Undibacterium sp. KW1: one gene and its partner. The protein of the gene in region 2 interacts with the protein of the main gene of each other region in a pairwise test. Links are inferred from orthologs where the notes say so. Each region holds a gene or a part of one and is shown on either strand. Other genes may lie near its edges.

Region 1 (12,264 bases), 560 kb from region 2 along the record:
GCAGTTGAACGCCAGCAAAAAGCCGATGCCTGGCTGCGCAGCACAGAGCAGGATGCCGCCGCCGCAATAAAGCAGGAAGTCTTGCAAAGTATCAGAAGCTTGCGCACGGCTGCCACTGACAGTCTCTTGCCTGACAGCGCCGTAGAAGACTTGCAAAAGGCGCTGGAAGAGTATTATGTGTTGCTGGAAAAACTGCGCGCCTCAGCCAGCACCGAAGCAGCATGGCAGGAAGCAAAGAAGAGCGCATCGCGGGTAGAACATATTGCCGCAGGAATATCCCGCGAGCTCAATCAACTGCTGGCAAGACGCACAGAAAACCAGGGCTGGGCGGGGCAGGAAATGCAGGTTTTTCTGGCCATTGCCATCATCGTCATACTTATCTTTTTCAGAAAGAGTAATTTTTACTGGATATTGCTGCTGGTCTCAGGCCTTGCCGCCTGGCGCTTCTTGCCTAATTTTTTGAGCATGCGCAAAATCCGCGAGTTGGGTGAGCAACTATAAATTCTGGAGTATCCATGTCTGCCATTTTTAACAAATTGAATTTGAAAGATCAGAGTGAAATACTGGTCTTGCATGCACCCGCATCATTTGAGCCTGAAATCGCGGCCTTGACCAAGGTCAAGGTACACAAGAAATTGTCTGGCATCAAAAAACTGAATTTTGCTTTGGTATTCGTCAGCAAGCAGCAAGAGCTTGATGAAATCTCACTGGCCCTGAGCAAGCTGGTAGAGGGAGATGCCCTACTGTGGTTTGCTTATCCCAAGGGAAGCTCGAAAAAATATCAATGTGAATTCAACCGTGATACTGGCTGGGATGTGATCAAAGCGGCTGGGTTTGATACGGTGAGGATGGTGGCGATTGATGAAGACTGGTCAGCATTACGGTTCAGGCATGGCGACTTTATCAAAAATTCTAGCAGGAAGGCTGCTGGCTGAAGGCCTGATTATTTTACAGATAAATAGAACTCAATTCGGGCTCAATCCAGTTAGCCCTTAGCTGGATTGAGCTTCATAGTAGCCTGGCAAGGCAAGACCTCAAACTTGTCCACTGCCGAACCAGCCCGTCATCTTATCCCTGGCACTCTGCTTCACATCGTCAGTAATATAAAAACTGACGGTCACCAGAGCGCCCGCAATGACACCGAGATCATCACTGTAACCGACCACTGGCAACATATCCGGCACTGCATCCAGCGGGAAAATGAAGTAACCCAATGTACCAAAGATGACAGTCTTGGCCCAGGCTGGTGTCTCCGGCCTCTGAGCCGCATAGTACAGGCACAGCACTTTTTCTATGACTTCACTGCCTGCCGCTTGTGCATATTTCTTGAGCTTGTCCCAAAAACCTTTTTCACTATACGCTTTGCCATGTGACATGACACTGCTCCTCAGTCATTCGCTTTTTTCACGGTGGCCAGCAAACCCGCCGCTGCCACGAATACGCCGCCAGAAAACTGGTTGAACATTTTTGCCTTGCCTTTGGACCGCAGCCAGGGTCCCATGCGTTCGGCAAATACCGCATACAGCATCAGCACACTGAATTCAAAAAATACAAAGGTGCTGCACAGGACTAAAAATTGCGGCAGCTTGGCGGCAGCCGGATTGATGAATTGCGGGAAGAAGGCGGTAAAGAACAGCAAGGCCTTGGGATTGCTGGCGCCGACCAGCATGCCTTTGACATACAGGCGCAGGCGGGTGCCGCGCAACTCGGTTTCTGTCGGCAAGATAAAATCACTGCTCTTGGCACGCAAGCTGCTGATGCCGAGATACAAGAGATAAGCCACACCGAGGTATTTGATGATGGTAAATACCAGCGCCGAGGTCGCCAGAATCGCACCTATGCCTATTGCCGAACAAGTCATGATGGCAATCAGGGAAGTAATATTCCCCAGCGCCGGAAACAGGGTCATGCGCGCACCGAAATTGATGCTGTTGGTGATGCACATCAAAACGGCGGGACCGGGGTGATGGTCAGTACCAATACGGCGATAACATACAGCAACCAGGTTTCTATAGACATACGGGCTCCCCATGAGTTAAATATCCTGTTACAGATATCTTAGTCGATTTCAGGGGCAGCCATCATATTTGCTTTTTTATGCTGGTTTCACCACTTTGCGTGGTGCTAGCGGCGGCGGTGTATAAGCGGCCCATTCTGGTTTTTGCTCTTTACCGCTATCGATGATGACCATATAGCGCCCAGCCCAGGGATTGTCCTGGCGGTTTTTGTCGAGCACCCAAAATTTCTTGCCCTCTGCCACGCCTTGCAAATAGTCCGCATCCAGCACCGAGTAGCGGTCTAGCAAGAGATTCAAAGTACCTGGTATCCGTACACAGCCCTTGGATTGCACTGTGCCCAGACGTGATTCGAGTACGCCAGGGTCAGTCGCATGCATTTGCAGACGCATGTCGGCGATAATTTTATCGCCCCAGCCTTTTTTGGCCTTTTGCCAGCCAAAATCAAAGACGCGCCGGCCTTTGATGCCATAACCGCGTATGCCCTTGCTGTTTTTGCTGCCCTCGGCACGGTAATCCGGATTGGCCAGGCTATGCGCATACACCCCGATAGGGGTTTCAAAATGCTCAAAACCAAGAGAGCGCCCTGTAGAAACAGGTGAAGCACCAATGAACTGGTATTGCCCTTCCTGGTCTAACCAAAACAACATGGCAACCTGGACCTTGGGATTGCGATCGACCAGCATAATATATTGAGAAGGCAGGCTGGTGATGCTGTTAGTGCTGAGGGCGGTAGCCATCTGCTCTATATAAAATTGCAAATCTTCTGGTGGCGGTTGTACCTGCTGCACTACAGTGGTGGCGTAAATGTCCTTAAGACTAAGGGCAGACTCCAGTGCTTGCGAGGGTGCGGCAAAGGCAAGTGCCACCGTGATGGCTATGGCAGGTTTAAGCAGGGATGAAAGCATCTTGAATGAGAAAAAGGAATCTGTAGTCTATGCAATGAGGCCCCGGGGCCTGTCCCTTTCAATATGCCGCAGTTTGATGGTCACAGACAAGTATAAACATCATGCTGGTATGCAAGGTGTTGCAACTTTGACTCATCGCAAACACCTTCATATCACAAATACTATATTGCATGTTTTACACAGGAGGACTCAGCCGTGAAACTTATGAAATTAGCCTCACTCTTGCCCTTGTCGCTATCGCTCTGTCTGAGCATGCCTGCATTGGCCGCGGGCAGCAATTGTTCAAACAAGGATATCGCTTGTGTCACTGGCGGTATAGGCAGTACGGAAAGGGAAGAATTACAACAGCAGGCAGGGCAATACAATCTGTGGCTGCGCACTGCTGCCAATAAATCTGGCGCTTATCTGGCGGATATCAAAGTTATTGTGAGAGACGACAAAACCAAAGCCGTGCTGCTGACAACGACGCTGGATGGTCCCTGGCTATTCTTGAATCTGCCCGAAGGCCGCTATGAAGTGGAGACGCAATACCATGACAAGACTAAACGATCTGATCAGATCGTCAAAAAAATCACCGAGATCAAAAAAGGCAGCCAGCGCCAGATGATGATGTATTTCGAAGCCAGCAATGTCGGTGAACTGAATTACCAGCCTGCTCAATAAAACGCCGGGGCGTCAGTCCAGGTAAATCCTGGGCTTGTACACTTCCATGAAATTGTCCGGTTTGCTCAGTGGAGTAAAACCAAACTTTTCATACAGGCCAGCGGCGGTGCTGGTCGATAGCGTAAAGCGGCGCAGCTTGCTGACTACCGGGTGAGCCATGACTTCTTCCATCAGTAATCTGGAGATGCCCTTGCCGCGCATGTCGGTCACGACAAACACATCGACGAGGTTACCAAAGGTCGCCATGTCGGTGATGATGCGGCAAAAGCCCACCATGCGCTGTTGCTGGAAGATACTGAAACACAGGGAATTGCGCAGAGATTCCTCTACCACAGGTCGTGAAATGCCGGTGGCCCAACCACTTTCGGTCGTCAAGAATTGATGGACGAGGTCGATATCGATCTTGTCCTTGTCTGTCGTGATCCAGTATTCGCCAGCCTGTGTTGCGTTCATGCCGTTCTGTCCTTGTGCTTAGGTGCTAAGGTGATTAGGTGCGTGGTTGCTTGGGAATCTTTCAAAAATGCATTGCCAGGTTCAGACCACAAAGTAGTTTTCAAGTTTATTCAGATGGCTGGGCTACAACGGTGGCCAGGTAATTATTCTTGATACGAACATAGTGCTCTGCCGAGTATTTGAAATAGCTGATTTCTTCTGGGGTCAAGGCGCGGACTTTGACCGCCGGGCGGCCTACATATAAAAAGCCGCTTTCCAGTACCTTGCCCGGTGGCACCAGGCTGCCTGCACCGAGCATGACATGCTTGTGGATAATGACATCATCCATGACGATGCTGCCCATGCCTATCAGGCATTCATCACCGATATTGCAGCCATGCAGGATGACGGAATGGGCTATCGTCACATAATCACCAATAATCAAAGGTGAGCCAGCTGGCTTGCTGGCATTCTTGTGTGAGACATGGCCCATGGCCAGATCCTGGAAATTACTGCTATGGCCTATGCGTATGTGATTGACGTCGCCACGCAAGACGGCATTGCACCAGACCGAACTATCCGGCCCGATTTGTACATCACCGATGATCTGGGCGCTGGGGTGGAGGTAGCAATTTTCAGATATTTCAGGGAAGGTGGTCAGGTAGGGACTGAGTGGCATGGTGCAATCTTTGCGTTCATTGGAAGGTTTGAGCACTGATTTTAACTGATCGACATCATCAAGCACATGTGGACAGATACTTAGATATCCACAGGATCAATTTCCACCGACCACCGGACCCGGCTTTTCATGGCACGCAGATCAGCGATCCAGGCTTTGACAAAGGCTTGCAGAGCTGGGCGTGAAACTGATTCGACCAGCAACTGTGCCCTATCGACGTTAGCCACCCGCGTCATGGTCATGGGGATGGGGTCGTTGATCATGATGCCCTGATGCTCGGTACAGAGCGCGGCTTCTTTCAAAAAGGCGATGGCAGTTTCCAGCTCTTTGGCTTCTGCCCGCAATAAAGCCTGGTACATGAAAGGTGGCATATGGGCTTGCTGGCGTTCATCCAGCAAGTCTTTGGCAAAGTCGGGGTAATTGTGTGACATCAGCGCATGGTAGAGAGGATGATCGGGGTAGCGGGTTTGTACCAGTACCTCGGATGCATTGCCGCCTTCTTTTTGCGCGGCCCGCCCAGCCCGGCCTGCTACCTGCATGAGCTGGGCAAACAGGCGTTCACTGGCGCGGTAATCTTGCGAGAACAGAGCAGCGTCCGGGTTCAGCGCTGCCACCAGGGTCAGGCGTTTGAAGTCATGCCCCTTGGCCACCATTTGGGTGCCAATCAGTATATCGACTTCACCGGCATGCACACGTTCAAAAGCAGCGGCAGCACTGCCTTTGAGACGGGTGGAGTCGGCATCAATGCGGAAAACCCTGGCCTCCGGGAAAAGCAGGGCCAGGCTTTCTTCCATGCGCTGGGTACCGCGACCCAGCGGTTGCAGGTCTATATTGCCGCAAGTAGGGCATGAGCGCGGTATGCGTTGTTCCAGGCCGCAGTGATGACAGCGCAATCTATGGTCACCTTTATGCAAGACCAGATGGGCAGTACAGCGCGTGCAATTGCTGATCCAGCCACAGGCGTCGCAAGCCAGTACCGGTGCATAACCACGCCGATTGAGGAACAGTAGTGATTGCTCACCTTTCTCCAGACGTAGCTTGATTGCGCCTATCAATCTTTGCGTCAGGCCTTCGCTGGGTTTTTCTCTTTCCAGGTTGATGATGCGTATGATGGGCAGGACGGCGTGCTGGACTGCCCGCTCACGCAATTCCAGCAAGCGGTAACGGCCAGTCTGCGCACCCTGCCAGCTTTCCAGCGAGGGCGTGGCTGAACCCAGCAAGATGGGTATCGAGAGCTGGCGCGCCCGCCATACAGCAAGGTCACGGGCAGAGTAACGCAGGCCTTCCTGTTGCTTGTAGGAAGGGTCATGCTCTTCATCGATGATGATCAGCTTCAACCTAGGCAGGGATGCCAGCATGGCCAGGCGTGTACCGAGCACGATGCGGGCACGACCGGTATGCGCAGCCAGCCAGTTCAACATGCGTTCACCTTCTGCCATGCCACTGTGCAGGGTAGATAGCATCAGGCCAGGGAAACGGGCGCGGATATGCGATTCAAGCTGTGGCGTCAGGTTAATTTCTGGCACCAGGATCAGGATCTGGGCATCCGGCGCCTTTGCCAGTATTTTGGCGGCAGTCTGCAAATACACTTCCGTCTTCCCGCTGCCGGTCACACCAAACAAGAGATGCGGCGCATAGCCCTCGGCGTTGGCAACTGCATCCACCGCAGCTTGTTGCTCGGGATTTAATTGCGGTTCGCCTACCGGGCTGACATCAGCCTGCTCAGGCAATTTGGCCAGCTTCTTGATGGAGCGCTGCAAGGATACTGTCTTGATGGCTTTCAGGTTCTTGGGCAAGGCGGGTACAGCCACCTCGCCTATGGGGCGCTGATAATACTCGGCGGCAAACTGGCATAGCGCTAGCCATTCCTTGTTCATGGGTGGCAGCTCATGCCTGACAGCGATTGCGTCGCGCAGCTTGGCGGGTGGGACATCGGTCTCATTCACCACATCCATGATCAGACCGACGACTTCCTGGCGGCCAAAGGGCACAGCAGCCAGTTGCCCGGGTTGAGGCAAGTCGGCAACTGCCCCTCCCTCTTCCTGTGTTGCCCACCGATAATCGAAGGTGCTGTCAAGTGGGGTATCGAGGGCTACGCGTAAATAAACTTGTTTCACGATCTAAGCCTGAACATGAAAATCGGCGCTAACTATTGATTTCATAAGGCTTTTTGACATATCCACAGTTTCTGTGGATAACTTTGTGGAGAAAGGTCTATTGACATCGGTTTTCGCTAGCGTTTACGGGGGTTTCCACAAAATGCCCTGTCTCAGAGCCAAGAATTTAGTCGTTTAAAATCAATGACTTATAAAAAATGCCGGGAGACAAAAAAATATTTTTGAAAATATTTTTTGCCGCCCCGATTTTGTGCATAAGTGACAGAAAATGTGCATAGAAATGCAAAATTTTTCTGCGGCGTATCCATTGGTTTTCCACAGCTTTCAGGCTGGAAAAGCACGCCAGTTCTATGTTTTGCAGAGCAACATGATGCAAAGACAAGCGTCTCAGCCACTTGTTGTTTTGCCAGTGCCTGAATATACATACTTTACCAGCGGCCTGAGCAGAAACACTGGCTGGACCAGCCACACTACTGTCAATCCGTGGCAGAAAATCATGCTTATTTTATAAATAAATACCAGTTTTTATGCAGACTGACGTTGCTGGCGGCTATATTCATGCACCGTTTCGACCAGCACGCTGACCGACTCAACCGGGGTAAATTGCGAAATGCCATGACCAAGGTTAAATACATGGCCATGACCAGCAGCAGGCTTGCCATAACTGTCGAGCGCAGCAATGACTTGCTTGCGGATTTGTTCTGGTTCGGCAAACAGTACTGCCGGATCAAGATTACCCTGCAAGGCGACCTTGTCACCCACTTTGGCGCGTGCCTGACCCAAATTCATGGTCCAGTCCAGTCCCAGGGCATCCGCACCGATATCGGCCAGTTGTTCCAGCCACAGACCACCGCCCTTGGTAAAGACAATGGCAGGAATGCGCTTGCCATCTTTTTCTTTTTGCAGTTGGCTGACGATATCGCGCATATAAGACAGCGAAAACTCTTGATAAGCACCATCTGCCAGCGCCCCACCCCAGCTGTCAAAAATCATCACGGCCTGGGCACCGGCATCGATTTGCGCGTTCAGGTAAGCAGCGACAGCATCGGCATTCGTGCGCAGGATATGGTGCATGAGGTCCGGCCGCTTATACATCATGCTCTTGACGGTATGAAAGTCGCGCGAGCCCTGGCCTTCCACCATATAACAGGCCAGCGTCCATGGGCTGCCGGAAAAACCGATCAGCGGCACACGGCCATCCAATGCCGTGCGGATTTGCGTTACGGCATCAAATACATATTGCAGGCTGCCTGCTTCGGGCACTTTGAGTGCCATGACGTCTTTTTCGTCTTTCAGCGGACGTTCAAACTTGGGGCCTTCGCCTTCTTCAAAATACAGGCCCAGACCCATCGCATCCGGCACGGTCAGAATGTCGGAAAACAGGATCGCAGCATCGAGGCCATAACGGTCTATAGGCTGCAAGGTTACTTCAGTCGCGAAACCAGGGTTCTTGGCCAGGCTCAGAAAAGAACCCGCACCTTTGCGGGTAGCGCGGTATTCTGGCAAATAACGGCCAGCCTGGCGCATCAACCATAAAGGTGTGTAATCAGTTTCCTGGCGCAACAAGGCTCTGAGGAAGGTGTCGTTTTTGAGTGGGGCAAAATTCATGGACATAAGTGCTTTCGGTGACGCTGCGTGCATCTGCTTATCTACTGACATGGTCAAACTACGCAGACTATTGCTGTATAAGCGACATTATCGCCTATGCGCGCAGGATAGGCATCTGATCTGCAGCAAGTGGCGCAATTTTCAGCAAAATTTCCGGTAATAAACTGTGGATAACTTTGTGGATAGAAATGACAGAATGCCAGTTTACTGATTTATTTTAAATTCGGTTAACAGGATTATTCTGTAAGTCATTGATTTTATTGGGAAGGAATACCAGTTTATGAAGAATTCCCATTTTTTAGCATAAATCGCGTGCAAACGAAATTGTGCATAAGTACCAAAGCTTTATTATTTTTCTTGACGATTTTGCAGAAATGTTTTCGCTAATTCTTCTGCCCAAATACTGACGCCAAGTGCTGACGGATGGTAGCCATCTTCGGCCATCTGGCGCGCATCTTGAAGATTTGCGGTAAACGGCAAATGCAAAACCCGGGCCCTGCTCATCGCCATCTCGCGGTTTATTTGATCCAGGGCATGCGCCTTCATGCCCAAAACCTGGCGCAAAGGAGCTGGCAAAGCAAGAAAAACCTGCATGGGAGGTACGCCAGCCAGAACGATAAGACCAGTTGTTTTTAGCATCAACTGCAATTCATCCAGCAGGCTCTGCAACTCTGCCCGGTAACTGTTGGCCGGGCAAAAGCTGGTTGTATCATTGACTCCAAAAGCGACCAGAATGAGATCCCACGCTGGCGATGCATGGCCTTGTGCCTGACGAAATGCTGGCAAAGCTTGCCTGGCCCAGGACAGGCGTGCGCCGTTTTGCCCCAAAGCCTGCCATTCCACAGCAGTATCAAGTTTGCCAGCCAGGGTTTTGGCCATTTGTGCGGTAATGGCTTCTTGATAATTCGCCACGCCCACACCCGCAACCGGTGACTCCCCTATACCCAGCACCCTTAAGTTATCCACAGGCCGACTCGCATGAGTCCACAGCCCATGTGCCTGGTCAATGGCTTCGGGCAGGCGTGGTGTGGCTGCGCGGGTACGCCTCCCCTGCCATGCCAGCAAGGGATACAGCGGTGCTGCCAGCAGCTCAGGCCAGTAGCTAAATTTCATTTACTGAACTTCATGCATTGAGTTTGATGAACTGAGCTTCACTCTACCTTGAGCTTGCTGTAATCAGGATTACCCGGTGGATATGTGAGCTTCAGGCTCAGCATTTTTTCTTGCACGATGCTGGCTATCACGAGGTTGCGCTGGGTCTTGGAGTCTGATGGCACGGCATACCATGGCGCGTGATCGGCATCTGTTGCCTGCAAGGCATCTTCATACGCCTCTTGATACGCGTCCCAGTATTGACGCTCGACCAGATCCTGGGGATCAAACTTCCAGTGTTTTTCAGGATCAGCCAGACGCTCTTCCAGCCTGGCTTTTTGTTCGGCCTTGGAAATGTGCAGGAAGAATTTCAGTATCACGGTGCCAGTTTCGGCCAACATACGTTCAAAATCGCGTATCTGTGCATAGCGGCGCTTGCATTCAGCCTGGTCTATCCACCCATGAACGCGGGTAATCAGCACGTCTTCATAATGGCTGCGGTTGAAGATGGTGACTTCACCCTTGCCTGGCACTTCTTTATGCACGCGCCACAGATAATCATGATTTTTTTCATCAGTACTGGGGGCTTTAAAGGCGACCGTGCGTGCTCCCAGAGGATTGATTTGCCCGAACACGCCGTTGACCGTACCGTCTTTACCGGAAGTATCCATGCCCTGCAGGATGATCAATAGCTTGCGTTCACGACCAGCATACAAGACATTTTGGAGGTTAGAAATTTCTTCTGCCAGCTTTAGTGTCGCCAGTTTGTCGGCGGCCTTGTCTGCATTCTTTTCAGTGGCTGCCGTACCCAGCAGTTTTTTATTGGCATTAGCATCCTTGACCTGAAAACCTTTACCTACCCGAAACAAGTCCGCAACTGTCATTCAAGTCCCCAATCAATATTGTTAGCTTACAAAAAATATATCTCACAATTAGAGATAATGTTTTGATGATAATATGAAAAGTGCAGCATACCCTAGCAAGACTACAAATGTGTTCACCAGAATTGCATTTTTCGGGTGGCATACATCACCAACTCATTGCACATGATACGAAAGAAAACCTATTACCTGGCCGCATTGTTATTGCCCATAGCCCTGAGCTTGCTCAGTGTCGCATGCGCACAATTTGGCGTGCTGCGTGACTTTTCGCGCTTTCTGCTTGGGTCTCTGTTCATTGGTGGCATACCGTATTTACTGACGCTACTGGTGTTCAGCATTGCTTTTTTTCGTCTGGATGAAAACAAGTTTGTTTTCTACTGCCATTTTGCGCCATTCGTCATGGCGCTGGCATTTGGTGTTAGTGCTGCGGTCATTATGATGATCAACGAAAGGCGCATCTATATCGCTGACCTGTTCCATCTGTTTATCATCGGCGGCTTATACAGCCTGCTGGTAGGGTATTTCTATGTATTGCTGGCAGCGATCATTTTCAAACTGCTCCAGTCGATAAAGTTGATTTACGTTGAACCACACCGGGCTTTTTATGAATAATCACCTTACCATGAACATGACTGTTTTTTTTATTCCACATCGAATAATGAGTGTCCGCAAATGGATAGCTGCTTTTGCATTGGCGGCGGCCTTGCCTGCTTGCGCTATGGCTGACGACAAGATTATTACGATTACCACCCATACCAATTTAGTCGCGGACAGTGCCAAGGGAGTGGAATTCTCAGCTGCATCAAATGCATTGAATCTGCTGATCAAGGAGGGCAAATTTGAAGAAGCAGACAGAAAAGCAAAAGAAAATTGCCGGTCTTATGAATCCATCTTTGACAGCAGCAAAAAGCAATTCTCTTTTCAGACGACTCAAGAATTTGAGGAATTCAGCAAATCCAGCAAGCTGAATTTTGAATGGATAGAATGGGGTTATAAAAACTGCCTGCAAGTCCAGGCCTTTGTTGCGGTTGAAAGAAGGGATTTGCAACAGGCCTTGTCCATGCTCAGGAAATTGGAATATCTGGCCCCGGTTTCTGCCGGCACTTCGGTAGAAATTGGCTATGTCTTGAACCAGCTGGCCAAACCCACAGAAGCCTTGCAAACCTATCGTCACGCCCATGAATTGAGCAAACAATATTCCTCACAACGTCCTTACCTGGCGATGTCCCTGCGCGGCATAGGATTTTCTTTGATAGAGCTTAAGCAGCTTGATGAGGCAGAAAGAGCTTTTCAGGAATCCTTGCAAATCGAACCTGAGAATAAACTGGCGCAAAACGAACTTGCCTACATACAGCAATTGCGCTCAGCAAAGCAAACTCAGACACGGTAAAGATGTTCTATCTTGATGCACCTGTCCATCACTACTCTGATGCCTGCTGCCTCTGCCCTGGCGGCAGCTTCTGTATTTACGATGCCTGATTGCATCCATAGATAAGGCACAGCTATTTGTATCGCTTCTTCGACGATGGGCGGAATATCAGCCGCGTTGCGGAAGCAATCGACGATATCGATACGGTGTTCTGCCGCAGCAGTAATCAGATCAGGATAGCAATGCTCGCCCAGTATGATGTTTCCTGCCTCACGCGGGTTGACCGGGATAATGCGATAGCCATGCGCCTGCATATAGGCGGACACTCCGTAACTGGGACGTGAGGTTTTTGAGGACAGGCCGACGACGGCGATGGTTTTACTTTTGCTCAGTATCTCGGCAATCAAGTCTTGTTCCATAGGCATGGGCAGTTCCAGTATTGGTCCAGTTTGACAGCTTGGAAAAACAAAAAGGCAGCCTGAGCTGCCTTTCCATTGTAC
Region 2 (10,190 bases):
GTCGATTTGCCTGAACCAGAAACACCGGTCACGCAAGTCAGCAAGCCCACCGGCAATTTCATCGAGACTTTTTTCAGGTTATTGCCACGCGCGCCAGCAATCAGCAATTGCTTGGCCGGATCAGCCTTGGTACGCTTTTTAGGCACAGCTATTTCCAGCGCGCCACTGAGGTATTGCGCAGTCAGCGAACGCTTGTTGCCCATGATATCTGCCAGCGTACCCTGGGCGATAATTTCACCGCCATGCACGCCCGCACCCAGACCCATATCGACCACAAAGTCGGCGCAGCGTATCGCATCTTCGTCATGCTCAACCACCAGCACGCTATTGCCGATATCGCGTAGGTGCTTGAGCGTATCGATAAGCCTGTCATTGTCGCGCTGATGCAAGCCAATAGATGGCTCATCCAGCACATACATGACGCCAGTCAGGCCAGAACCAATTTGCGATGCCAGGCGTATGCGCTGTGCTTCGCCACCAGAGAGGGTGTCGGCACTGCGTTCCAGCGACAGATAATCGAGACCGACATTATTCAGGAAAGTCAGGCGTGCCGTGATTTCCTTGATGATGCGGTCAGCGATATCGCGCTTGGAACCGGTCAATTTCAGGTGCTCAAAGAAATGCAGGGTTTCACGCAGCGGCATGGCGCTGATATCGTAAATCGCCTTCTCTTGCTTGCCTGTACCCACCTTGACATAACGCGCTTCTATGCGCAGGCGTGCGCCATCGCAAGACGGGCATTGCTTTTCATTGATGAACTTGGCCAGCTCTTCCTTGACGGCCATGGAATCAGTTTCGCGATAACGGCGTTGCAGGTTCGTCACCACGCCTTCAAAGCTGTGTTCCTTGATGACGGTACGACCTTTTTCATTGATATAGGTAAACGGTATCTGCTGTTTGCCTGAACCATACAAAATGATTTGCTGCGCTGACTCTGGCAATTGCTCGTAAGGCGTATCGATATCAAACTCATAGAATGCCGCCAGGTTGGACAGCATCTGGAAATAGAATTGGTTGCGCCTGTCCCAACCCTTGACCGCACCACTTGCCAGTGACAAGTTAGGAAAGGCGACGATGCGCTTGGGATCAAAGAATTCTATATGCCCCAAACCATCACACTCAGGGCAGGCCCCCATGGGGTTATTGAAAGAGAACAGGCGCGGTTCCAGTTCTTGCAATGAATAACCGCAAATAGGGCAGGCAAATTTGTTCGAGAATAATTGCTCATGATTGCTATCCATATCCACAATCAGGGCGCGGCCATTTGCCAGACGCAAACAGGTTTCAAATGATTCGGCCAGACGCTGTTTGATGTCCGCTTTTACCTTGACGCGGTCGATGACCACATCTATCGTATGTTTCTCAGTCTTCTTCAGCTTGGGCAGATTATCGACTTCATAAATCTTCGCCTCATGCGTGCCGCTCTGTACACGGAAGCGTATAAAGCCCTGTGCCTGCATCTGTTCAAACAAATCCATGTGCTCGCCCTTGCGGTTGGCAACCACAGGCGCGAGTATCATGAGCTTGGTATCGTCAGGCATGGCCAGCACGGCATCCACCATTTGCGACACTGATTGTGCAGCCAGCGGGTTCTCAGGATGATCCGGGCAATATGGCGTACCCACGCGTGCATACAGCAGACGCAGGTAATCATGGATCTCGGTGACCGTGCCAACGGTGGAGCGCGGATTATGCGAAGTGGCTTTTTGTTCTATGGAGATGGCCGGTGACAAACCCTCGATCAGATCCACATCCGGTTTTTCCATCAACTGCAAAAACTGGCGCGCATAGGCTGACAGAGACTCTACATAGCGGCGCTGGCCTTCTGCATACAGGGTATCAAAAGCCAGTGAAGATTTGCCCGAACCAGACAGGCCGGTGATTACCACCAGTTTATTGCGCGGCAAGTCTATGCTGATATTTTTCAGGTTGTGGGTACGTGCGCCGCGTACACGTATCAATTCGCGTTTTTGTGCCAATTGAACATCACTGGCATCAAAGTCGATTTCTGCCGGTTTGGGCGCTTTTGCTGCTTTTGTGCGTGTCGTCATAATCTCTGTGCTGAATTTGGGCCGAATTGGAGGAAGTAGGCGTGCAACCTGATACTATAACGGGTTTTGAAAATCACTGCGGGCTCGCCTTTGCTTTGCGCAAACTAAACACACTGGACGAGCTTTTTTGAATATGACTATTGCAACATCTTCCGACGCATCCGCCCTGAGTGAGCAACAGCCTGCCAGCATGAGCCGCGAGGAAATCAGCTCCAGTGCCTCCCTCGCTTCCATCTTTGCCTTGCGCATGCTGGGTCTGTTCCTCATCCTGCCGGTATTTGCAATTCATGCCAAGACCTTGCCTGATGGTGATAATGCCAGCCTGGTTGGCCTGGCCATGGGCATGTATGGCCTGAGCCAGGCCTTCGGGCAAATCCCATTCGGGATAGCGTCAGACAAATTTGGCCGCAAGCGTATCATCGTCATCGGCCTGTTGCTGTTCGCGATTGGCGCTTTTGTTGCAGCATACGCAACCACAGTGGTTGGTGTCATCATCGGCCGTGGCATACAGGGTGCAGGCGCAATCTCCGCCGCCATTACTGCCCTGATCGCCGATACCACCAGAGAAGAACACCGCACCAAGGCCATGGCCATGGTAGGCGGCTCCATCGGTCTGACCTTTGCATTTTCACTGGTGGCCGCACCGTTGTTGTATCAAAGCATAGGCATGAGTGGCATCTTTGCCATGACGGGTGTTCTGTCACTGGTAGGCATAGCCGTTGTCTTGTTTATCACGCCAGAAGCACCGGCCATACGCCATGCGCCCGTGCCCCTGTCCGTGGTCTTGAAGAACACTGAACTGATGCGCCTCAATTACGGCGTGTTTGCGCTGCACCTGACGCAAATGGCCATGTTCGTTGTTGTGCCAGCGGCACTGGTGCAATATGCTGACCTGCCGGTGACCGCGCACTGGAAAGTCTATCTGCCTGTCATGTTTGCTTCTTTCATCGCCATGCTGCCAGCAATTTTCATCGGCGAGAAATTTGGCAAGATGAAGCAGGTCTTTGTTGCCGCTATCGCACTCTTGCTGGTAGTTGAGCTTGGTCTGTGGCAATACTTGCAATCCCCAGCCATGCTGGTAGGCTTGCTGTTTGCATTTTTTATTGCCTTCAATATCCTTGAGGCATGCCAGCCATCCCTGGTATCGCGTATCGCCCCGCCAGCCGCCAAAGGTGCGGCTCTAGGTGTGTATAACACCTTGCAGGCCCTGGGCCTGTTCTGTGGTGGTTTGTTGGGCGGCTGGATTAAACAAAGTTTCAACCCGTCATCAGTTTTTATTGTTAGTTCTGTGCTTACAGCCGCGTGGCTTATAATCGCTATCAATATGCCCAACATCCCCAAGCGCAGCAAAACTGCTGTTGCGGTCAAGGCATAAATTAATTTGTATCAGGAAAAATGAGGAGAAATACATGGCATCAGTGAACAAGGTCATTATCGTTGGCAACCTTGGGAGAGACCCGGAAACCCGTTACATGCCATCAGGCGATGCAATGACCAGCATCACCGTGGCAACCACCGATAGCTGGAAAGACAAATCCAGCGGTGAAAAGAAAGAACAGACAGAATGGCACCGCATCACCTTCTTCGGCAAACTGGCAGAAATCGCCGGTCAATACCTGAAGAAAGGTTCGCAAGTCTACGTTGAAGGCAGCCTGCGCACCCGCAAGTACACCGACAAAGACGGCGTAGAAAAATACGCAACCGACATCAAGGCCGACAGCATGCAAATGCTGGGCAGCCGCCAGGGCATGGGCGGCGGCGCAGGCATGGATGATGGTGGTGGCTACGGTGGCGGAGGTGGGGGTGCACCAGCACCACGCCCACAGGCAGCCCCACAACAACAACGCCAGGCCCCAGCCTCACGCCCGGCCCCGAACTTCTCGGATATGGATGACGATATTCCGTTTTAACCCCGAGCTTGTTTAGAACGTAAACAAAAACCCACTTCTACACAGGAGTGGGTTTTTTCTTTTATATGATTGAAACAGGCGTAATGATTGAAACAGTCGTGATGAATGAAGCCTTGCTTTCCAGTGTTGTGCCAATTCTCTTTCATTCAAGACCAAAGTAAATGATGCATTATTCCTCGGGCGAGGCCACATTCACCATCCACGACACACCAAAGCGGTCGGTGAGCATGCCTGACAGTGAGGTCCAGAAGGTTTTGCTCAGGGGCATTTGTACAGTTCCGCCATTGCTGAGTGCAGCGAATAGCTGCCTGGCTTCGCTGTCGTCCCTGGCTTCGAGGTTCAGTGTGAGGCCTTTGATGTCAGGCTGGGCCAGGGTTTGTATGCCGTCAGTTGCCATCAGTATGGTGTCACCTACGCGGAATGAGGCATGCATGATTTTATCCAGATCGGATGATATGCTGCGCATGACCGGGTCTGGGCTGTCTTTCCAGCGCAGCATGACTTGCACTTCTGCACCTATCGCTTGTTTGTAGAACTGTATCGCTGCTTCGCTATGGCCACCAAAGGCCAGGATGGTCTGGATTTGCATGGGTTGCCTCAAAGTGAGTGTTGCTTACAGTCTCAATTCCATAAACCGCCAGCGGGGATGCAGGACCGCTGGTACTTCTGCGCCTTCATAGGGCTGGCAATCCTTGAATCCTGCTGCTTCGTAAAGTTTGTGGGCTGCATGCATGAAGGGTGCACTGTCGAGGCGCACGCGCTCATAGCCCTGCTGGCGTACGTCGCTGAGCAGGCGTTGTAAAAGCGCATCGCCCAGATGCAGGCCACGAAAGCCTGGCAATACATACAGGCGCTTGATCTCGGCTACGCCTGGCTGTATACCGCGTCTGCCACCCATGGCGGCTATCTGGCCGTCTGCCTCTATCAGATAAAACATGCTGTCCAGTGTATCTGTGCCACAGATTTTGTCCAGTGCACCAGCTACATAATCTGTCAGTGGCATGCCGAGCAAGTCTTCGCTGGTAATACCAAAATCCTGCTTGATGTGTGCGGCGACCCAACCCATGTATTCAAGATTCATGGCCAAGAGCATATCTTTGTGGCGGGCAATGTCCGCCTGGATGAAAGTAATTGTTGTCAAAACACTGACTCCCCGATGAGTAAGCACATGTATTGCAGGGACAGGTATCTGCAGATACAGGTCGGTTTTGCACTACAATGCGCATTGATGGAGCGACATCTCCGCGCGATGAAGCTTGCGGCGCAGCTTGATTTTATAGTGTAACGCTCAATACAGAATTTCTTTTTCCCTTCTCCAATTTACTCATGACTTTTGAATCCCTAGGCCTGATCCCGGAACTCTTGCAAGCGGTCGCCGCACGCCAGTATGAAACACCAACTGCGGTGCAGGCTGAGGCTATTCCGGCGGTATTGGCTGGCGAGGATGTCATGGCGCTGGCACAGACCGGTTCCGGCAAGACGGCTGCCTTTGCCTTGCCACTGTTACAGCGCTTGCAGCAGGGCATGGAAGAAAGCAGCAAGCAGCGTAAAGTCAAAATCCTGATACTGGTACCTACCCGTGAATTATCCGGTCAGGTAGGCCAAACAATCGAAGCTTTGGCAGAGCATTTGCCAAAGAAGCTGAAGGTAGCTGTGATCTATGGCGGTGCTTCCATCAACCCGCAAATGATGCATTTGCGTGGTGGCGCTGACATCGTCATCAGCACGCCGGGCCGCTTGCTGGATTTGCTCGGTAACAATGCCCTGTCTTTAAAAGACGTTGCGACACTGGTACTGGATGAGGCAGACCGCCTGCTGGATCTGGGCTTTGCCGATGAAATCAAACGCATACTTGAGCAGTTACCTGCCAAACGGCAAAACCTGTTTTTCTCGGCGACCTTTTCACCAGCAGTCAAAAAGCTGGCGCTAGCCATGCTGCATGAGCCGGTGCGCATCGCGATTGCCGATCTGACTGAGAACCTGCCCGATATCGCACAAAGGGCGATAGCAGTTGATGCTGACAAGCGCACCCGCCTGCTGGTGCACCTGATCAAAGAGCAGCAATGGGAACGCGTGCTGGTGTTTGTCTCCACCAAATATGCGAGCGACACCGTCAGCAATAAATTAAAAAAAGCAGGTATCAAGGCAGAGGCATTTAATGGCGATGCCAGCCAGGGGGCACGCCAGCATATGCTGACCGACTTCAAGGCAAACCGCATACAAGTGCTGGTTGCGACTGACCTGGCGGCCCGTGGTATTGATGTTGCCGGTTTGCCTGCGGTTGTCAATTATGATTTGCCGCGTTCGGCAGATGATTATATCCATCGCATAGGCCGCACTGGCCGTGCCGGTGCGAGTGGCACGGCAATCAGCTTTATCCTGGCTGAACATGAAATGCATTTCCGCCTCATAGAAAAACGCCAGGGCAAGCGTGTGCCTCGCGAGACCTTGCCCGGTTTTGAGCCTGTGGCAATTGCAATACACAAAGCAGAGTCTGAAGCCAGCCCTGATGCGCCCACTGGCGGCATCAAGGGCAAGCGTAAAAGCAAGAAAGACAAGCTGCGTGAACTGGCTGCCAAAGACGGGCAGATCAGCTAAAGCCTGGACGCATATTCATTACTGGCAATGGCTCAGTGCCACATGGGCGACACCGCCTGTTGTATTCGTTACCGAGTTATTGTCACAGACGATATTGCCCGTCAGGCCGGACTGTACATTGATGCCATATCCCTTGGTATTGAGGTTGAAGCGATTGCTGCTGAACTTATTGTTCTTGCCCCAGCCGGTATAAGCCTGGTGCACCTGAAAGCCGTCCAGCAGGTTTTTGTCGCTGGAGGTGGGGTGGTTATTGACGGTATTGCCAGTGATGGCGTAATTATTGCCTTTGACATCAATCACACTGTCGGCATAGTTTTCACCACTGATGCCGCTGCCGTCAAAGGTGTTGCCCTGTATCAGGCCATCAGATGAGCCTTCCTTGATGTCTATGCCCTCGGCATTCACATTCGGGCCTATGCTGTTGCTCAGCACCTTGTTGCGGTCACTCTTGTCCGGGTTGCATGAAGTGTAGGTGCACCAGGAGAATTGGCTGATCCTATATATACACCTTCACCAAAACCAGCCTGTTTCTTGCCGGTGTTATAGATGTGGCTGTTTTTCAATACATTGTCGGTGCTGAAGGCGCGAAAGTGTATGCCCTCGTCATCGACATCATGCACGGTCAGGTTTTGCAGTACGTTGTTGCTGGAGGTATCAAGGATGATGCCCTTGCCTGAAATAAAGCGACGGTCATCAACCTGACCAATCACGCCTACTTCAACCTGGCAGGTACAGGTAGCAGGGGTTTGAGTACTCACCTGTTTCAAATCCATGCCGACCGTTACACCGAAACCGACAATAAACGCATACCCACGGGGCGTACTCTACCGGTGGATGGCAGCGTGCTGGATTTGCGAAAACCCACCGCCATCACACGCCACCTTGAACAAGGGGATGCCTTGCTGGGGCAGCCACCCGGCTATGATCACAGCCTGCTTTTTGCCAATTGGGATCAGTCCTTGCGATCCGTTGCGTGCATCACTGAAACTGTATCTGGCCGGCAAATGGATATCTACACCACAGAACCTTCAGTGCAGTTCAATAGCGGTAATGGCTTTGATGGCAGCGAAGCCTGAGCCTATCAGCGCCATGACGGCTTTGCCTTTGAAACCCAGCACTTGCCCGACAGCCCGAATCACGCAAATTTCCCTTCGACGGTGCTTAATCCAGGTCAAGTGTTTAAGTCTGTGACCAGTTTGCGCTTTTCTGTGACACCGCTATCGAAAAGCGGTCAGGTGCTGCCAGACCAAAAGCCCTAAGTAAAACACAGGGCTTGATAACCGAATTCCATAGCCAAGTGTCTGGTGAATTAACTCTAAAACATTTCTTGCTTTAGGGGAATTGGTTGCCCAAATTCATCTAATGCTATAATAGCAGGCAATTGATGCACAAAAATTAATCAGCGTGCATCCAATCACCATCCCCCATTCCTGTCCCATAGTACGTCGTTGACGTCACTTGTTTGTTTGCTACCGCATACATGTTTGACCGGTCACTGGCACTCCCGTGCTTTGGGTATTTGCATTTTCTATTGAGGTTTTATGTTTAAAAAAATTGTCACCCTGGTACTGCTGCTCAGCAGTATGTTCATGTCCCTTGTCCACGCAGCAGAAAAGATCACTGTAGGCCTGATCGCTACAACAAGTATAGAAGACACCCGCAAACGCTGGCAGCCTTTGCTGGATGACCTGGCAAAAAGCACAGGCACTGAAGTGACTGCCGCCATTTCTTCTAATTACAGCGACATCGTTGCTGGTTTGAAAGAAAACAAGATACAAATCGCGTGGCTGAGCAGCAAGGTTGCACTGGATGCGGTGGAAGATGGCAAGGCCACCGTGTTTGCGCAAATGGTCAAAAGTGATGGTTCACGCGGGTATAACTCCGTCATTATTGCATCCAGCAAAAGCGCACTGACCAGCTTTGACCAGGTCTCTGCCAAACCTGGCGTGTATATCTTTGCTGATGGCGATAAAAAATCGACGTCTGGTTATCTGGTTCCTGCTTATTACCTGTTTTCCAAGAACAAGATAGATCCGGCAAAACTGTTCAAGAAGGTCATCATTGGTAATCATCAGGCGAATTTTTCTTCTATTTTGCGCGGTGAAGCCGATGTCGCCACCTTTAATAGTGAAGAGATGGACAGGCTGAAGAAAGAAGCACCAGATCAGCTCAGCAAGGTGCGCGTTATCTGGACTTCGCCCCTGATACCCAATGACCCTATTCTGTACCGCAAGGACATGTCGCCAGCCCTGAAAACCCGCGTAGAAGATTTCTTTGTCAATTATGGCAAGCAAAAACAGGCGCAGGCTGTGTTGAAAGACATTTTGAATTTGTCCGGTTTCCAGCGTTCTACCGATGCGCAGTTGAAGCCTATCGCAGATTTAACATTGTTTAGCCTTTTGCGCGACAATTTGAATAACCCCAGCCTCACGGATGCGCAAAAACAAAAGAAATTTGATGAAGTTAGTGCACGTTTTGGCAAGCTGAGCTTCGTTCTTGAGGCCTCGCGCATCAAATAAGCCTGAAAAGTTCCAGCTGATTTGTAACAAAAGATGAAATAAATACAATGAATAGGGCATTTTTGCTCAAATTTTGCCTAATTTATTGTTTTTTTATAAAATATATAAAAAAAATTTCGAGTTTTGTAACTTATCATGTCAACTGAATCGCGAACCGGTGCGTTTTCGGACTAAAGAATCTTTGCTGACACCTTCCTTTAAGCAAAGTTTCCCTTTAAGGAGTCAGAAAATGATTTACGAAATACTGGTTCGCCCTTCGGACAACAGCAAGAAAATGACTTCCGATCATTTGATCTGGATAGAAAGCAACATGACTACCCGTTCTTTTGAGAACTGGCTGCGTGAAAAATCTTTGCTGGATGGTAGTGGCCATGCGCCTGTAGCGCGCTGGAGCATAGTGCAGACTCAGCGTCCTGCACATTTCAATCTGGCGACACAGGCAAAAGCCCTGAAAAGCCGTATTTCTGAATTGATGACTGGTACTCCAGAAATCGTCGCAGTGCCGGATGCATCCCGTGCACTCAAAGCTTTCCGCTTGAAAAGCCCGGCTCAAGAACTCATCGCAGCCTGAGCGCCGTATGATTGCCAGCGTTTCGGTCAGGCCGGATTGCTGGCGGCGGCACAAGCATCCTTGAAAGTCCTTTGATGATCCATGCTCTCGCAAGGTGGGCATGGTGGTTGCTCTCATGGCAAGCTTATGCATGCATCAGTTCGCTGTCGCCAGGGTGTTGCGGTACTGTCGTGCATGTGCTGGCAGATAAGTTTTGACAAGACAGACTGATGCCAAGCACAATCCAGACTCTTTTGGATTACCCGCACACCCATGGCCAGACTAGCCCGACTTGTTATTCCGCATCAGCAACATCATGTTATCCAGCGCGGCAATGCCGGTGCCGTGATTTTCCAGGATGCCGAGGATTACAACAGCTTTCTGGACTGGCTCAAGCAAGCTGCCAAGCTGTTTGATGTTGCCATCCATGCCTATGTATTGATGCCAGATCACCTGCATCTGCTGCTGACACCCGGTGATGAGCCAGGTCTGGGCAAGATGATGCAGTGGCTGGGCCGTCACTATGTCCCTTATTTCAACCGCAAATATCAGCGCACCGGCA

The links.
Region 1: the proteins of ssb (region 2) and UNDKW_RS27595 interact in binary tests that used the Escherichia coli proteins (3 or more experiments, as listed by UniProt). The link is inferred for Undibacterium sp. KW1 from one-to-one orthologs.

Annotation. Positions count from the first base shown.
Region 1 is NZ_AP018439.1:6,103,031-6,115,294, forward strand. Bases 4,297-7,243 are described here. They hold UNDKW_RS27595 (primosomal protein N'), read right to left. Parts: upstream 6,815-7,243; coding sequence 4,778-6,814; downstream 4,297-4,777. Other genes in these bases: UNDKW_RS27590 (gamma carbonic anhydrase family protein), read right to left, coding at 4,297-4,697; UNDKW_RS27600 (hypothetical protein), read right to left, coding at 7,003-7,239. In the rest of the region: UNDKW_RS27555 (protein kinase), read left to right, coding at 1-501; UNDKW_RS27560 (hypothetical protein), read left to right, coding at 516-935; UNDKW_RS27565 (YkvA family protein), read right to left, coding at 1,035-1,376; UNDKW_RS27570 (LysE family translocator), read right to left, coding at 1,388-2,032; UNDKW_RS27575 (L,D-transpeptidase), read right to left, coding at 2,096-2,923; UNDKW_RS27580 (hypothetical protein), read left to right, coding at 3,119-3,586; UNDKW_RS27585 (GNAT family N-acetyltransferase), read right to left, coding at 3,599-4,039; more of UNDKW_RS27590, read right to left, coding at 4,146-4,296; hemE (uroporphyrinogen decarboxylase), read right to left, coding at 7,340-8,428; UNDKW_RS27610 (SGNH/GDSL hydrolase family protein), read right to left, coding at 8,771-9,535; UNDKW_RS27615 (PPK2 family polyphosphate kinase), read right to left, coding at 9,574-10,398; UNDKW_RS27620 (hypothetical protein), read left to right, coding at 10,561-11,007; UNDKW_RS27625 (tetratricopeptide repeat protein), read left to right, coding at 11,054-11,785; UNDKW_RS27630 (CoA-binding protein), read right to left, coding at 11,773-12,189.
Region 2 is NZ_AP018439.1:5,539,621-5,549,810, reverse strand. Bases 2,316-5,210 are described here. They hold ssb (single-stranded DNA-binding protein), read left to right. Parts: upstream 2,316-3,460; coding sequence 3,461-3,961; downstream 3,962-5,210. Other genes in these bases: UNDKW_RS24905 (GNAT family N-acetyltransferase), read right to left, coding at 4,575-5,102; UNDKW_RS24910 (VOC family protein), read right to left, coding at 4,131-4,550; UNDKW_RS24920 (MFS transporter), read left to right, coding at 2,316-3,426. Outside these bases: excinuclease ABC subunit UvrA, read right to left, coding at 1-2,051; more of UNDKW_RS24920, read left to right, coding at 2,242-2,315; UNDKW_RS24900 (DEAD/DEAH box helicase), read left to right, coding at 5,288-6,559; UNDKW_RS24895 (hypothetical protein), read right to left, coding at 6,578-6,991; UNDKW_RS24890 (right-handed parallel beta-helix repeat-containing protein), read right to left, coding at 6,985-7,317; phnD (phosphate/phosphite/phosphonate ABC transporter substrate-binding protein), read left to right, coding at 8,101-9,078; UNDKW_RS24870 (hypothetical protein), read left to right, coding at 9,308-9,649; UNDKW_RS24865 (transposase), read left to right, coding at 9,902-10,190. UniProt on the Escherichia coli protein: Plays an important role in DNA replication, recombination and repair. Binds to ssDNA and to an array of partner proteins to recruit them to their sites of action during DNA metabolism. Acts as a sliding platform that migrates on DNA via reptation.